DNA from 3 places in the Paraliobacillus sp. X-1268 genome. Region 1 is predicted to be linked to each of the others. Evidence: riboswitches for the same ligand, from Rfam matches in the RefSeq annotation. Region 1 holds a riboswitch; each other region holds the start of a gene.
The links. A riboswitch is a leader RNA that binds a small molecule or an ion and turns the genes downstream of it on or off. The one in region 1 is predicted to bind S-adenosylmethionine.

Region 1 (5,953 bases):
AAAGAACACCTAATTAAAGGTGTCCTTCTTGTTATTATTCGGCTGTCATCCATTCAGGTTTCCCAAATCCTTGAAACTCTTCGTCGATAATAGCTTCAAATTCATCGGATTCAATTACTTCTTTAATATCTTGAACATATTGCGCATCTAAATCTTCTGTATTTACAACAACACGATTTCGGTAATCATCAGGCATATCCTCTAACGCTAAAGCGTCTAATAAATCCATATCAGCAGCTAATGCATAGTTACCAGGAACAGCTGACAAATCTTCACTTTCTACTAGACGTGGTAATTGAGCTGCCTCTACTTCAACAAAATCTAAATTCTTTGGATTTTCAATAATATCATTTACAGAAGCACTTAATGGATCAACTTCCTCACTGATTGTAATGACACCTTCATCTTGTAGCATTACTAACGTTCTTGCCAAGTTTGTGGGATCATTAGCAATAGCAATCGAACTGCCATCTTCAATTGCATCAATACTATCAAATGTTTCTGAATATAACCCCATTGGTGCTGTTGGAACAATAATAACCTCAGATAAGTCTAAATCATTTTCTTCAGCAAAAGCTTCCATATAAATCTTATGTTGGAACAAGTTTGCATCTAACTCGCCATTAGCTAATACTTTGTTTGGTTGAACATAATCCGTAAATTCTTGGTTTGTTACTTCGTAGCCCTTTTCTTCTAAAAGTGGAGCAATTGCTGTTGTCACCATATCACTATATGGCCCTACTGTTGCACCAAAATCAATTGTTTTCTTTTCTCCATCCGCACTATTTGACTCCTCTTCTGAACCACATGCTGCTAAAATTAAAATAAACAATACTGATATAAGCGCTACTATCTTTTTCATTGTTTTCTCCCCCTGTAAAATTAGTTTATATTTTTTCTCAGCGTTTATTTACTGCTTTTGCAATAAAGTCGCCAAGGTACTGCATAACTTGTACTAAAACGATTAAGACAACAACTGTCGTGAACATTACCGTATTATCATAACGATAATAACCGTAACGAATAGCTAAATCACCGATACCACCGCCACCGATCGTACCTGCCATTGCGGAATAACCAACCAGACTAATAGCCGTAATCGTTAAACCACTAACTAAACCCGATTTAACTTCTGGTAATATAATATCTTTAATAATTAACCAAGGTGAAGCACCTACTGCAATAGCAGCTTCGATCACCCCTTTATCAATATCACGTGCTGCAGATTCGACAATTCTCGCATAAAACGGAATGGCGGCCACGGATAACGCGACAGAAGCTGCAAATGGACCTGTTGTTTTTCCAAGTAACCAATCGGTAAACGGAAATAGAAATACGAGTAAAATAATAAACGGTATTGATCGAATTAAGTTAATGACAATACCTAAAACTATTTTAATAACGCGGTTTTCTAAAAAGAGCCCTTGATCTGTTACAAATAATAAAATACCAATAGGTAATCCTAATATGATAGCGACTAACAATCCTATACCAACCATTGTTAGTGTTTCAAGAAAAGCTACATTTAATTCAGGTAATATTTCAATAATCCTATCGAGCATGTTGGATCACCTCCACCTGTTTTAAGCGTTGTTCCAAATAAGTAATTGCTTCTTTAACCTCTGCAGCATCCCCAAGCAGTTCCATAATGAATATTCCTAAAGGTGTTTCATTAATATATTCGACCTTTCCATGAAGAATATTACCACTAACTTTAAAGCGTTGTAACATATCGGAAACAACGGGATCGCTAGCTAAGTCTCCCCTAAATTGAAGCTGTAATATTGTACCTTGACACGTTGCAAGGAGCTTTTGAGGCAACTCAAAATTTAATACGGTATCAATAAATTGTTTTGTTAATGCTTCCTTAGGATTAGAGAAAATTTCATATGAGGAGCCGCGTTCTATCATTCTACCATCTTGCATAACCGCACATTTATGACATATCTCCTTGACAACCTCCATCTCATGTGTGATCAACACAATTGTAATACCAAATTCTTTATTAATCTTCTTCAACAATGCAAGAATCGATTTCGTGGTACTAGGGTCTAAAGCAGAAGTTGCCTCGTCACATAGCAATACCTTTGGATTATTCGCTAAAGCTCTCGCAATACTTACACGTTGTTTTTGACCACCACTTAATTGTGCAGGATATTGATTTGCTTTATCCGCTAAACCAACAAGATCCAATAATTCTAATACTCTTGTTTTACGTTTCGCTTTTTGTATTCCAGCTGCTTTTAAAGCAAACGCAACATTTTCAAAAACTGTCTTTGCTGAAGCGAGATAAAAACCTTGAAAAATCATACCAATCGATTGCCTAGCTCGCCGTAATTCATAAGACGATAATTGCAATAAATCAACATCATCAATAATTATTTTTCCTGCGGAAGGACGTTCCAAAATATTAATACAACGCAACAAGGTACTTTTTCCAGCACCACTATACCCAACAATGCCGTATATTTCGCCTTTTTCAACGTGCATCGAAACATCGTCTACACCAATAACACTATTCTTTTTCGACTTAAATACTTTACTAACATGCTCTATCGTAATCATCTTTCTCACCTCTCTTTATCTAACGTTTATGCAGCTTCTTACCAGGATCTAAAAAAACTCCCTTTCGTTTTCGCGAAAGAGAGTTGAATTGATTGTGTAAACGTCAACCCTTATCTTTCAGAACGAAAAACATTCTGCAGGAAGTAGCACCACTCCTATTGGAAGGTTGCTGTGACATCAACGGGCCTGATCCCTCTGTCACTCTGGATAAGATATAATGCATATTATTATTAAGTTAGCTTATATATTAATAGTCGATTGATGATTTGTCAACCGGTAATTACCCGGGTTATATATCGTGATTTTGAAACACTTCTAACTTACCAATTCTTTCCGCGGCTTCTTTTAAACGATCAGGTTCCGCTAACAAACCAATTCTAACGTAGCCTTCACCCATTTCACCAAAACCGTTACCTGGGGCAACTGCTACATGCGCTTTTTCTAATAAAAGATCAGCAAATTCCTCAGATGTAAAACCTCTTGGTACAGCTAACCAAACAAAAAAAGATCCTTTTGGCGCCTTTACATGCCAGCCTATTTCATTTAATTTTTCAATTATTACATTCCGACGTTCTTCATATATACTGACTAATTTTTCTACTTCTGATTGATCAGCCAACAATGCCTTTGTTGCTGCTTGTTGCACAGCCCCAAACAAACTCATAAACATGTGGTCTTGAATCAAATTTAAACTTTCGATAACAGAAGGGTTGCCAACTGCAAATCCAGCACGCCAACCAGCCATATTATATGTTTTAGAAAGTGTATACATTTCTATCCCAACATCCTTCGCGCCTTCTGACTGCAGGAAACTTTGCGGTTTTTCCCCATCAAAGCCTATTGCACCATAAGCAAAGTCGTGCAAGACACAAATGTCATGTTTCTTGGCAACCGCAATTGTTTCATCAAAAAATTCTTCTGATGCTGTTGCTGCCGTAGGATTATTTGGATAGTTCAAGAACATTAATTTAGCTTGATCTAATTGATCTTGATTTAATGCTTCATAATCAGGCAGAAAGTTATTTTCTTCTTGCAATGGCATAAATACAGGCTTGGCATTGGCCAAAGCTATGCCGGACATGTAGTCTGGATAACCAGGATCGGGCATTAAAGCAATATCTCCTGGATTTAATAGGCATTGACTTATTTCTACTAAACCTGCTTTTGTTCCAAAGAGAATCGCAACTTCTGTTGATGGATCAATATCAACATCAAACTCTCTTTTATAAAAGCTTGCGATAGCCTCTTTAAAAAATTCTTGCCCTCGAAATGGCGAATATTTATGATACTGCGAATTATCTACTGCGACTTTTAATTCTTCTACTATATGTTGAGGGGTAGGTAGATCTGGATTACCCTGTCCCAAATTTATCACATCATAACCTTGATTCACCATATGTTGCACTTTTTGCACTAAACCTGCAAAAAATTGTTTTGGTAATCGTTTCAGCGTTTCCGATTGTTCGAAGTGTTGCATACAAATTCACTCTCCCATAATTAAACCATCAAATATTAATTTCTAATCTTAGCTATTATTTGTCTTTTTGTAAAGCACTAACTTATAATTGAATTGACAGCATAATTGCTCGGTGGGATAATACAGCTGTTAAAATCCCTACTCATAACTAGGAGTGAATAATTCAAATGACATTATCAATTGCTTTATTTCAAATAGATATAATTTTTGGTGATCCAGAAGCAAATCAAAAAAATGTTAGAAACTTTTTCAAGGAAATAGACGAAAAAAAAGTTGACGTTATTGTGCTTCCAGAACTATGGACCACTGGTTACGATCTTACAAGATTGGATGAAATTGCTGATCCTAACGCAGAGGGGTCGATCGCATTTTTATCTGAATTAGCTCAAAAATACCAGGTGAATATAGTTGGAGGATCGGTTGCAAAACAGACCGACAAAGGCGTGACAAACAATATGCTTATTATCAATAGAGATGGTAAATTATTAAAGGAGTATGAAAAGGCACACCTTTTTCGTTTAATGAATGAAGAAAAGCATCTAATTGAAGGAAAAACAAACGGTTCATTCGAGCTGGAGAACGAATCAAGTGCTGGCGTTATTTGCTATGATATTCGTTTCCCTGAATGGATTCGCACACATATGCTTAATGGTGCTAAAATGCTTTTTGTTGTAGCAGAATGGCCTTTAGCACGGATCGATCACTGGAAGGCATTATTGATGAGTCGCGCAATTGAAAATCAATGCTTTGTAATAGCTTGTAATCGTGTTGGTTTAGATCCTAATAATCAATTCGGAGGGCATTCGATGATTATCGGACCGTGGGGAGAAATGATTATGGACGCAGGAGAAGTTGAAGGTATCTATTATGGAGAAATTAATTTAAAAGATGTAGATAAAGTTCGTGATACGATTCCTGTTTTTTCTGATCGCAGACCAGATATGTATCGATTATAACTATATAACAGAAAAATGAGAGGGAAGAATGTAGTTGCATTCTTCCCTCTCATTTATTACTATACTAGACAATCAGTTGTTTTGGTTTACGAACTAGACACATAATTCCTGCAATCAGATAGAAAGCTCCCGCAATAACACCTGTACCTAACGAAATAACCGCTACAAGAACTGCTGTTACAATAAACATAATCCCAGCTACTTTAGGTTTTTTATTCCCTCTTAATAAAACCATTGCAACGACACCAACTGCTATCGCTAGAATTGAACCGATCAATAGTATGATACCCGTTGTACCAAATGAATCAAGAAAGACTTGATAATCAGGCAATTCTAATTCAGGACTTTGTGACATCATATCGTCGTAAAATCCCCTTGCTACATCCTCATTACTTTGTAACCAAACAATAATCCCACCAATTACAGCAAGAAAACCATATGCTAACGCTCCAATAATTCCTAGTACTACTTCTGCTGTACGCTTCATCTAAAACATTCCCCTCTTTTTTCTTTATTTTAATGCCCTGCAACATCCCGTTTTGTAAAAGAAAACCAAGATGCAACTAAAAAAATAACATAATAAACTAATAAAATAGTAATAGAAAATGATAGACTCATTCCTTCTAGCATTTGAGTAGCACCCTCACGATATTGACTTAAGTCTGTATTTGCAAATAATATATATTTTGCAAAGCCATAGTCCGACGCAAAAGCAACAATCAAATTACCTGATAACATTAGAAATATCGCAAATCCAATTGCCATACTAGCATTGCGAAAGATTGTTGAGACCATGAGAGCAAATGTCGTCATCATTACTAAATTAACCATTTTATAACCAAAACCTTGCACAACTCCAGACATTAAATTCACTTCATTATAGCCACCATACTCATAAACGACCGTTGAAGGATTAACACCATTCATACCGAACAAAATTGCGCCCACTATCCAC
Region 2 (5,953 bases), on a different contig from region 1:
TTTATTAAGATTAATGGACTGGAAATTGATTAGTGTAACCACTATATTGTTGATTTGCTTGCTGGATTTTTTGTTGATCGGCTTTATCTATGCTATACCAACCATTTTTGAACATCAAATTATACAAATTTCTCTGACAATCTTGCGTTTCATTAAAAATAGCTAGTAAATCCTGATAAAACGTTTGATTACTGGCTTCGTTTAATGCAATACTGTATGATTGTGTCATATATTTTTCCGTAGATAACATGTCATTAATAAAGTCGCGGTCATTCATTTCAGGTGTTTTGTTAACTTGTGTTTCAGGGTTTTGAACCTTTTGCTGATTCATATCTTATCCTCCTTATTATTGCATCATTGAATTTGGTTGTTGATTTGTATGTTGTAAAATCTTTTGATAATGTTTTTGGTGCATCTGACAGACTTGTTCCAAAGCAGATTTGAGCTCAGGGATAGTGCATTGTTCAGCAAAAAAATGTGCCTTTTTTGTTGCATTTAAATTCCATGACATCATGTCAGTTAAATATAATAAGTCTTTTGAAGATACAACAGTTGGTGGTTGTTGCATAATTTGACCAGTTTGAGCAGTGTTCATATTTGTTGCTTGTTGTTGCTGTTGCATATGTGGTGTCCTCCTTTTAATTTGTGCATTTGTAATGTCACCATTACTAATGAAATTATACAGTGATGATTTAGAGGCATACTACTAGTCAGGTGTGCATTTTTCTTATATACTAATAGGAAATAATCAGGGTTTATAACAATTAAAAGAGGTTATTATGATAAAATAGAAATAAAGGAGTGACATACAATGACGATTACTTTTTATGCATATCCAAAGTGTGGTACGTGTCAAAAGGCGAAAAAATGGCTTGAACAAGAACAAGCTGCGTATACTGAAATACATATAGTAGAAAACCCACCAACCAAAGAACAATTACGTTCGATTATATCTAAAAGTGACATGCCAATTAAAAAGTTTTTTAATACAAGTGGTTTAAAGTATCGAGAGCTTGGATTAAAGGATAAGTTATTGGATGCAACGGATGAAGAGAAATTGGACTGGTTAGCTTCTGATGGCATGCTTATAAAACGACCATTAACAACTGATAATGAAAAGGTTACACTAGGATTTAAACTAGAAGAATTTGAACAGACTTGGAAATAGGTTAATTTAAAATACATTTATGGAGGTAGTTAGAGTGAGTTTACCAAAAGATTTGCGTTATTCCGAAGAACATGAGTGGGTTAAAGTAGAAGGAAATAAAGTACGAATTGGTATAACAGACCATGCGCAAGACGAATTAGGTGATATTGTATTTGTAGAATTACCTGAAGAAGGTGACGATATAGAGTCAGATGAGCCATTTGGTAGTGTAGAATCTGTTAAAACTGTTTCTGAGTTATATGCTCCAATTAGCGGGAAAGTGGTTGAAGTAAACGAGGAACTCGATGATAGTCCTGAATTTGTTAATGAATCTCCATATGATAAAGCGTGGATGGTTGTAATAGAACCAAGTGATTCATCTCAGATTGAGGCATTAATGACTCCAGAAGAATACCAAGCAATGATTGAAGATGACGAATAATTAATTATTGCATGTTTTTTTTCCTTTTTCATACAATATTACAGACAGTATAAGTTATAATCCCTTGTTACAAATGCAGTAACAAGGGATTACTTGTAAATAACGTTAATTAGTAAAGTAGGTGAAGCTCATGTCTTCAAATGATACTAAAAAGATCATTATTGTTGAAGGACGTACAGATAAAAAACAAATCGAAAAATTAATTGACGAATCAGTTACGATAATTTGTACAAATGGGACGCTGGGTGTTGAGAAGATGGAAGAGTTAATACTAGATTATGACTTAGACAATCGAGACGTTTTTATCTTGGTTGATGAAGACCATTCGGGTAATAAATTACGAAAGCAATTATCAATAGAATTACCACACGCAATACACATTTTTATTGACAAGACTTTTAGAGAAGTTGCAGCAACCCCAGAATTAGAACTAGCGACAGCATTATTAAGTAGAGGAATTACTGTAAACCCTAGTTATCTTATGTAAGGTGGGAAATATGATACCAATAACGCGTGAAACAATACGTACAGTAGTGCAACCAGATAAAATGATTTTTATTTATACCCCTTTTTGTGGAACGTGCCATTTAGCGAGAAGGATACTAGAAGAAATTGAAGAAGCTTCAAATGGAGCTGTTATATTTTATGAGCTAAATGCAGGTTTATTTCCTGAGGTGATGCAACAAGAAAGAATAGAAAGTGTTCCTTGTCTATTGATGACCAATAATGGAGAGCCGAGTAAAATATACTCGTTCGAATCGTTAGGTAAGTTAAATAATTTATTACATTCAAATCGCTGAACCTATCATTTAGGCATGATATTACCTACTGCTGTAACGATATCTAAGAAATTGGCTTTATCATTAAATTGTTTATAAATAGTTCCGGTTGAATCAATTAATACAGTAGTTGGAACACCCTGACATTGATATAAGTTATATATTTCTGTTCCTTTATCCATTAAAGTTGGCTGTTCCAAAAATTCTTTAGTGAAATCTACAGCTGCTGATTGATCGCGTTCTCTACCTGTAACATTAATAGTCAACATTTTCACTTTTGGATTGTCTAGTGATCGGTAAAGTTGTTCCTTCTTTGGTAAGTCGATGCTACAATCTAGGCACCATGAAGCCCAAAAAGTAAGAATAATGATACTGCCAAGGTCATCGTGTAAATGATAATTACCTTCTTTATTTAAATAGGGTAATACAAAATTTGGTGCTAACATTTAAATCATCCTTTTAATAGAATATTGCTATTATTCTAACACATTTTATGGCGTTAAAATATGTTGACATTGATTATTAGCATATGCTAAAATCACATTTAGTTAAAATAATTACATACATTATCTCTTATCAAGAGAGGTGGAGGGACTGGCCCGATGAAACCCGGCAACCGTTAAACATTTATTTGTGTTTAAAAAGGTGCCAATTCCTGCAGAGCAATTGCTTTGGCAGATGAGAGAACAGGAAAGTTATATTCGCCAGCCAAAAACGCGTCTTTCTGTTCTCTTGAACAGAAAGTCGTGTTTTTTAATTTGTGTAGAAAGAAGGAATAGTATGATATCAATTCAACACTTGTCAAAAGTTTATAAAACCAAATCTTCAACTATTCAAGCAGTAGATGATTTAAGTTTAAATATAGATAAAGGCGAAATATTTGGTGTAATTGGATATAGCGGAGCTGGTAAAAGTACCTTTATCCGTTTAATAAATCGACTGGAGGAACCATCAACTGGCGATATAATTATTGACAATCAAAAAATAACGTCATTATCTAAAAATGAATTAAGACTTTCACGTCAAGAAATTGGAATGATTTTTCAACATTTTAATTTGTTATGGTCAAGAACAGTTCGAGATAATATTGCCTTACCACTAGAAATAGCTGGTTTATCAAGGCAAGAGCGTTATAAGCGTGTTGATGAATTAATTGGACTTGTTGGTTTGACAGGCAGAGAAGATGCATTCCCATCGCAATTGAGCGGTGGTCAAAAGCAACGTGTTGGCATAGCAAGAGCTCTAGCTAACAATCCAAAAGTACTTTTGTGTGATGAAGCAACCTCAGCACTTGATCCAGAAACAACAGACTCTATTCTTTCTTTATTAGTAGATATTAATCAAAAACTTGGTTTAACTATTATCCTTATTACACATGAAATGCACGTTATCCAAAAGATTTGTCATCGTGTTGCAGTAATGGAAGAAGGTAGAATTGTTGAACAAGGTGATGTAGTAGAGGTTTTCTCGCATCCGAAACAGGGTGTTACAAAGAAATTTGTTGAACAAGTTATGGGTAAACCGGATGATGAAGTTACGGAAGAAACATTAATCAAGTCTGTTACAAAAGGAAAGGTTTTACGTTTACACTTTGTTGGTGAAACAGCAAATCAAGCTGTTATAAGTCAAGTTGCTAAAAGATTTGATGTGGAAGTTAATATCTTACATGGTAACGTTAAGCAAACGCAGGCAGGTGCTTACGGTACCTTATTTGTAAATGTAATAGGTGAAGAAGAAGTAATAGAAGAAGCACTAAGATTTATTACTTCTACATCTGTTGAAGTGGAGGTGAAAAATAATGCTAACTAATCCATTTCCGAACGTTGACTGGATGGATCTACTATTTGCAATGGGTGAAACATTCTATATGACAATGCTTGCTTTAATAGGAACATTAATTTTTGGTGTTATTTTAGGTTTATTATTATATCTTACAGCGAATGATGGCATTTGGGAAAATAAACTATTGAATTTCATTGTATCGTCAATCGTTAACGTTTTTCGCGCGATTCCATTTGTTATTTTGATATTATTACTTATTCCATTTACTGATTTTCTTATTGGAACGATACGTGGTCCAAATGCGGCTTTGCCTGCTTTAATTATTGGGTCAGCACCATTTTATGCTAGATTGGTGGAAATAGGTTTAAGAGAAGTTGACAAGGGAGTAGTAGAAGCAGCTAAATCAATGGGTGCAAAAACAACAACAATTATTTATAAAGTGTTGTTAAAGGAATCCACTCCAGCACTCGTTTCAGGTTTAACGGTGACAGCGATAGCCTTAATTGGTTACACCGCAGTAGCCGGAGTTATAGGTGCAGGTGGTTTAGGTGACTTTGCTTATTTCCACGGATTTATGCGCAGAGACTTTGATGTTGTTTTCGTTTGTACAGTCTTAATCGTAATAATTGTATTCATCTTCCAATTTATCGGTGATGCGATCACCAATAAATTGGATAAAAGGTAATCGTTAATAATACCCACTATGTTGGGAATTATATATAAAACAAAAAAAGGGGAGCAATGCAAAATGAAAAAACTTGTAACATTATTATTGTTAGTATCTGTTGGGATTATATTAGCGGCATGTGGAAACGGAGATTCAGAGGACAATGTGATTAAAGTCGGTGCAACAAGTGTGCCACATGCTGAAGTTTTAGAGGAAGCTAAACCATTATTAGAAGAAGAAGGCATAACATTAGAAATCGAACAATATACAGATTACAGTTTACCAAACCAGGATTTAGTCGATGGTACAATTGATGCTAACTACTTCCAACATGTTCCATTCATGGAAACTGAAATTGAAGAAAAGGGCTATGACATTGTTAATTTAGGTGGCGTTCATTTAGAACCAATGGGTGTTTACTCTCAAAGTATTGAAAGTATTGATGACATTGAAGAAGGAACAGAAGTAGTTATTAGTCGTAATGTACCAGATCATGGTCGTATCCTTTCTTTATTTGAATCAAATGGTCTAATAACATTAGCTGATGACGTTAAAAAATCAGAAGCGACTGTTGATGATATTGTTGATAATCCATTAAATTTAACTTTTTCAGCAGATGTAAATCCTGAATTTTTAATTGAAACATACCAAAGTGAAGAAGATGTACTAGTTGCAATTAATACTAACTATGCAATTGAAGCAGATTTATCACCAGTAGACGATGCTTTGTTTATTGAAAGTGATGATTCATTATATGTGAATATTGTGGTTGCAAATGCAGAAGATGAGAATAATGAAAACTTAAATAAATTAGTAGAAGTTTTGCAATCAGAGGAAATTCAAAATTTCATTACAGAAAATTATAATGGAGAAGTAATTGCTGTTGGTGGATCAGAAGAATAATTCGAGAAATTCAAATGAATTCAAAGGATATTTGATGTACTTTAACTAATTTTAAACTCAATTCTATAGGTGAAGCGAAAAGGTTATTTATTAGTCCAAACGATTTGTCAACTCTTTTGTTACATCATCTTACAAATGATATAATAAATTTGTTCAAATAAAGAAAGGATGGGTTTTAACAAACCATGGATAATCTAGCTTTAACTTATACAAGTGAAATGGAAAAGGCGATG
Region 3 (5,953 bases), on a different contig from region 1:
CTAAAAATAAAATAACAATTGAGATCATCTTTCCAAATTTCGCAGTTTGTTGTAGCAGTGGTGTTTGAATTTCCTCCACTTCTGTAATTGATTTGTTTATTTTACCAATTTCCGTATGCTCTCCAATTTCCACTACAAGACCTTTACCAGAACCACTCGCAACAGATGTACCTGAGAAAGCCAAATTTGTCCGATCACCTAATACTGTATCTTCTGGTAAAGGTTCTGTATTTTTGTCTACTGAAATCGCCTCACCCGTCAAAGGTGATTCCTCTATTTTTAAATTATCTGCTTGTATTAATCGAACATCAGCTGGTATCTTATCACCGGCTCGCAATATAACAAGATCCCCTGGTACTAGTTCATTAGATGGTATATCTGAACGCTCTCCGTTACGAATAACTGTTGCTTGCAACGATAACATGTTTTTAATCCCTTCCAATGCTTTCTCCGCTTTATTCTCCTGAATATAGCCGATTGTTGCATTGATTAACGCGACAAGAATAATAACAACCGTATCAATATAATGTCCTAATATCGCTGTAATAACTGCTGCTACTAATAATACATAGATTAATACATCTTTAAAATGTCGAATAAACTTTAGCCATACTGGATCTTTTTCCTGCTCTGGCAGTTCATTTTTACCCCATTTTTCTTGTTGCTTATCTACATTTTTAATCGTAAGTCCAGTTTTTCTGTCCGTATTTAAATTCTCCACTACATCTTCTATTCCATAATGGAACCATTTCTGTTTGTTCATATTTCATCTCCTTCCTTCTAAAATTCACATATAGTAATACATTTTCAACTTTATCTGCTATCAAACACATTAATATATTCACTTATTATTTATATTTTAAAAATATCTATACACCAAATAAAAAAACAGCGCCTTTTTAAGACACTGTTTTCACTATTGTAAGGTGAAAATTAAAGTAATTAGGTTTTGGGTAGCACTACGATAAATCAAATACTTCCTCTAAGTGTTTATCAAGCTTTTCTAGATATCCACTTATATCAGGGGTTTTAACCTTGTGAACAGAAAAAGTTTTTAATTGCTTCATCCCAGTGAATTCCTGTGTTTTATGAAGCGGAAGTAATACATCATCAATAGCTTTCCCATCAAAGAATTCCGCTTTATTTAAAAACGCCTCTTCCGGTGCACCCCATGTTGTAGAGAACATATATTGTTTATCCGTTAACAATCCACCACACCCATAACCCTTTCCGCCTGTAAAAAAGAGATCTCGCTTATAGATCTGTTCAAAATATGATTTGAATTTACCTGGTACACTAAACCAATAAATAGGAGTTTGGAAAATGATAATATCTGCCCATAAGAATTTTTCCTGTTCCTCTGTTATATCGTACCCCTGATCAACAATCGTTGTATCTATTTGATATACTGTTTCTAATTTTTTAATTATTGCTTGAAAGATAGTATGATTTAGATCCCCTTTACTATGTGGGTACTTTTGATGACCGTTGATGATTAAAATATGTTTCACTACATTCTCATCCCCTAACATTTATGCATACTTTTAGAGAGTATATGTTCTAACTCTGGAATTTAGTATCTATTTTTGTAAAAAAACTTAAGCACAGTGATGCTTATGAAAGGAGCATGAAGTCAACTTTAGCTTTGAATGGTAAGACTTATTTTTCAGTTTCACTCTGCGACAGTTGAGTTACTTAAAATATGTATTCATGTTAAAATTAACATGGCTCAAAGAAAAAAATGTAAGTAAACAAAAAGGAGAACTGAACGTGCGCACTTCATTAAATAAACAATTAAACCAAACAAACCTATTTACGAAGCCTAGTCGTTCTTTTGCAAGTAGCTTCTCTAGCATGCTTATACTAGCAAATAGCTTAACGATTATAGCAGGAATTGTTTATCTATTAATTGATAGTTCAAATGGGTTATGGAATATCTACGGTATTTTTATGATGTTAACTCTTTTAGGTAACTTTATTGTGGCTGCTATTCCTAGTAATCAGAAGGGTCTCGATTACTTCTATTTAACCTTCACAATCTTAATAATGTTACTCTTGCCTATTCTAAACTCCATCGCTTCTTTTGATCCTTTAAATACAACTTCACGAAGTATGGTTTCTATAATTCTATTACTTAGTTTGTTTATTTTAGGCGGGATAATAGCAGGAACGACACGTAAGAGTCTAAATAACATGGGATACATAAGATTTAGCAACACAATGACGCAAGATAAGAAGGGATTCTTCCATATCCTGATGATAAGTCTATGGATACTCTGTCTGCTTTTAGGAGCATATGTATCGTTTCTACTAATAAGAGGAGAAAATAATGGTAGCATTGTTGAATTATTCGTTCCTGGATATGCTTTGTTTTTCAGTTTAATAACGTTAGCAATCGTCGCACTGATTCTTAGAATGCGGACTGGTAAAAACCTTTCGTTTATTAGTATCATAACTTCTATTATAGGAATAGCTGTTTCTATCACCTTTTCTGTTCCTCTCGTTACAACCGTATTAACCTTTTCAGAGATGGAAAATGACTTTTCAAACACATTAAATGAAGCGGATCAAAATTCATTAACTGATAGTATGACAGATACTTTTTTAGACGTACCTTTTTCATTACCGGCTTACTTTTTCGGATTATCAACTGAAAACTATAATCTTGAACAAGACACTTTATTCTACTCAGGAACAGAGGGTGTGGATGAAGGAATTGAATTACACTTCGATGCTTATCTACCGACATCAAATCCAGCCCAATTGCCTGGAAATAGCTCTGTTTTAATTCGAATTCATGGTGGCGGTTGGACAATTGGTGACAAAGGATCATCTAACAATGCAGCAGTTAATAAGTACTTCGCAAGTCAAGGCTATGTAGTATTTGATATTCAGTACGGATTAAGTAGTGAGGATAAATTTGTTGAATTTGCACCAGTCCCCGAAAATATCGTTGCTGACTTCTCTCTTGATGATATGGTCCGTCACATCGGTCTTTTTACTAATTATTTAGTTGAAAACAATGATGATTATAATGCGAATTTAGACTCCGTTTTTATCTCTGGGGCATCTGCAGGTGGACAATTAGCAAATGCAGCTGGTTTAGGCCTTACAAGTGAGAATTATCAAGATGTTTTAAACCCTGAACTTGATGTAAATGGTATTATCCCGATTTATCCTGCCAATGGATTAGCTAAAAATATTGGAATAGCCGGTTCTGATTCGTTTATGGATACATCTCTCCTAGTTAAAGAAGATAGTCCGCCGGCACTCATATTCCAAGGAGACGCAGATGGCATTGTTGACGCATCTATTTCTCGTGATTTCTATGAAGCGTATCGAGAGAATGGAAATGAGCAAGCTACTTTACTAATGATGCCTTATGCCGGACATAATGGGGACTATTATTTTGCTAGTTACTACAATCAAGCTTTTATTTACTATATGGAACGGTTTATGTATGTAAACAAATAATATCTTTTTATAAAGAATATTCAAATAAATTTAAAAAACCCACTAGACACATAAGATATCTGTGGTATACTCTATTTAACATTAAACATTTATAAAGAGTGGACGAAAGATCTGGCTTAACGACTCCACGGCAACCTGCTCAGCAAGGTGCCCCTACCAGCAAAGCATAAGCTTTGGATGATGAAGTAATTCGCGGATTAAAACCCTCTTTCATCGTCAGTTGAAAGAGGGTTTTTCTTGCAAATAAAACAAAATAACTCTTATCAAGAGTGGTAGAGGGACTGGCCCGATGACACCCAGCAACCATTAAGTTACTACTTAAAAGGTGCTAATTCCAGCAGATTCATTCTGATAGATAAGAAGAGCATGCATTTACCGCCCTCTTCTTAAAGAAGAGGGCTTTTTTATAACATTACAGGAGGGTTTTACTATGACAAAAGAAAAAAACACAACGTATGACATCGAAACTTTAGCATTACACGGCGGGCAAGCTCCCGATCCAACAACTGGTTCACGTGCAGTACCAATCTATCAAACTACTTCTTATGTATTTCATGACTCTGAACACGCAGAACGATTATTTTCGCTTGATGAACCAGGTAACATTTATTCAAGAATTGGCAATCCCACTGTTGAAGTTTTCGAAAAACGGTTAGCTCTATTAGAAGATGGTGTAGCTGCTGTTGCGACTTCTTCTGGTATGTCTGCCATTACGTTATCTATTTTAAATGTAGCCAGTGCGGGAGATGAAATTGTAGCAGCGATTAACTTATACGGTGGAACATATAATCTTTTTGCTATAACGTTACCTCGATACGGAATCAATGTAAAATTTGTTGATCCAAGTAATCCAGATAATTTTAAAGATGCAATTACTGATAAAACAAAAGCAGTTTTCGGTGAAATTATCGGTAACCCTAACTTACATGTTTTGGATGTAGAGAAAGTAGCTGAAATCTCACATGAGGCTGGTGTACCATTAATTATCGATAATACCTTTGCCACGCCGTATGTGTGTAAACCTATTTTACTCGGTGCCGATATTGTCGTACACTCTGCTACCAAATGGATAGGCGGACATGGTACTACAATCGGTGGAATTATCATTGATGGTGGTCGATTTAACTGGAATTCAGAAAAATTCCCAACTTTCACAGAGCCTGATCCAAGCTATAACGGTATTCGCTATGCAACAGATTTCGGCACTTTAGCATTTAGTACGAAAGTCCGTGTGCAATTGTTACGTGATTTTGGTGCATCATTGAGTCCATATAATGCTTTCCAACTTATCCAAGGATTAGAAACTTTACATCTACGTGTACAGCGCCATAATGAAAATGCAATTAAACTAGCCAACTATTTAGATAACCATCCAGCAGTTGATTGGGTTGATTATCCTGGGCTTGAAAGTCACAGTTCACATGCCTTAGCAAAGGATATTCTAAATAATGGTTTTGGTTCCATTCTCGTATTTGGTATTAAAGGTGGCCGAGATGCAGGAAGAAAATTGATTGATAATGTCTCGCTCTGGTCACACGTAGCCAATGTTGGAGATGCTAAATCATTAATAATTCACCCAGCTTCGACAACACATCAACAATTATCAAAAGAGAAGTTAATTGAAACTGGTGTTAAAGAAGAATTGGTAAGATTATCTGTAGGTCTTGAATCGCTTGATGATATTATCCATGATCTAAATCAAGCATTAGTTAAGGCAACAGGTATTGGCAAAGGCGAAACAAATGACATTGTCATCAACGATGAAGGAATCATTAAATGGGCGTTAAACTCCCCTTACGAACGATTTGAAATAGATGGCGTTGAAAAAACAAGACAAAAGACGTTAGCCATTGTTGGATTAAGCGGTAAAGAAGCAAGACCAAGTTACCGTCTAGCAAGAAAAATGCAACGTCTCGGTTATAAAATCATTCCAGTTAACCCACGTGAAACAGAAATATTGGGTGAAAAAGCTTATCCAGATTTAAAGAGTATCCCTGAAGCGATTGACATTGTTCAAGTATTCAGAAGTCCAGAAGCAGCAATTGGCGTTGCAAAAGAAGCAATTGAAGTCAAACCAAGAGTCTTCTGGTTGCAAGAAGGTGTGGTCTCACCAGAAGCTGCTGCAATTGCCAGCGAAGCAGGATTAGAAGTAATCCATAACAGATGTACGTATAAAGAGGCACAACGTTTACGCGGGTCAATTTCAACATATGCATGTGAAATTTAAATGAAACTATAATTGGCTTATAGAGATAAAAGTCGATTAGTAAAAACAAAGGGGCAAATAAAATTGAAAAAAATAGCATTGATTGATGTTAGAAGCTTTCTTGCAATTATTCTTGTAGGTGTTGTATTGGTAATAGCTGTAGGTTGTTCATCTGATACAAGTGGAGAAGAAACAGGTCCAGAAGAAATCCGTTTAGATTACGCATACTACTCTCCAACTAGTTTAGTTTTAAAGAAATTCGGTTGGGCTGAG

Region 2: linked by a shared signal. The riboswitch ahead of D2K62_RS11080 (methionine ABC transporter ATP-binding protein) and the one ahead of D2K62_RS15075 (methionine ABC transporter ATP-binding protein) in region 1 are both predicted to bind S-adenosylmethionine.
Region 3: linked by a shared signal. The riboswitch ahead of D2K62_RS05300 (PLP-dependent aspartate aminotransferase family protein) and the one ahead of D2K62_RS15075 (methionine ABC transporter ATP-binding protein) in region 1 are both predicted to bind S-adenosylmethionine.

The regions. Positions count from the first base shown of each region.
Region 1 is NZ_QJSK01000018.1:6,428-12,380, reverse strand. It holds gene D2K62_RS15085 (MetQ/NlpA family ABC transporter substrate-binding protein) at 35-862, opposite strand; gene D2K62_RS15080 (methionine ABC transporter permease) at 900-1,562, opposite strand; gene D2K62_RS15075 (methionine ABC transporter ATP-binding protein) at 1,552-2,565, opposite strand; SAM riboswitch class I at 2,673-2,779, opposite strand; gene D2K62_RS15070 (pyridoxal phosphate-dependent aminotransferase) at 2,855-4,042, opposite strand; gene D2K62_RS15065 (carbon-nitrogen family hydrolase) at 4,210-4,998, shown strand; gene D2K62_RS15060 (DUF4064 domain-containing protein) at 5,063-5,485, opposite strand; gene D2K62_RS15055 (ABC transporter permease) at 5,515-5,953, opposite strand, start outside.
Region 2 is NZ_QJSK01000008.1:66,540-72,492, reverse strand. It holds gene D2K62_RS11115 (spore coat protein) at 11-331, opposite strand; gene D2K62_RS11110 (hypothetical protein) at 347-622, opposite strand; gene D2K62_RS11105 (arsenate reductase family protein) at 812-1,168, shown strand; gene gcvH (glycine cleavage system protein GcvH) at 1,203-1,589, shown strand; gene D2K62_RS11095 (toprim domain-containing protein) at 1,720-2,076, shown strand; gene D2K62_RS11090 (thioredoxin family protein) at 2,087-2,389, shown strand; gene D2K62_RS11085 (TlpA disulfide reductase family protein) at 2,395-2,814, opposite strand; SAM riboswitch class I at 2,939-3,053, shown strand; gene D2K62_RS11080 (methionine ABC transporter ATP-binding protein) at 3,149-4,177, shown strand; gene D2K62_RS11075 (methionine ABC transporter permease) at 4,167-4,835, shown strand; gene D2K62_RS11070 (MetQ/NlpA family ABC transporter substrate-binding protein) at 4,899-5,720, shown strand; gene D2K62_RS11065 (YuzK family famiily protein) at 5,906-5,953, shown strand, end outside.
Region 3 is NZ_QJSK01000002.1:143,168-149,120, reverse strand. It holds gene D2K62_RS05315 (cation-transporting P-type ATPase) at 1-763, opposite strand, end outside; gene D2K62_RS05310 (NAD(P)H-dependent oxidoreductase) at 960-1,511, opposite strand; gene D2K62_RS05305 (alpha/beta hydrolase) at 1,771-3,474, shown strand; SAM riboswitch class I at 3,561-3,661, shown strand; SAM riboswitch class I at 3,732-3,836, shown strand; gene D2K62_RS05300 (PLP-dependent aspartate aminotransferase family protein) at 3,905-5,701, shown strand; gene D2K62_RS05295 (aliphatic sulfonate ABC transporter substrate-binding protein) at 5,765-5,953, shown strand, end outside.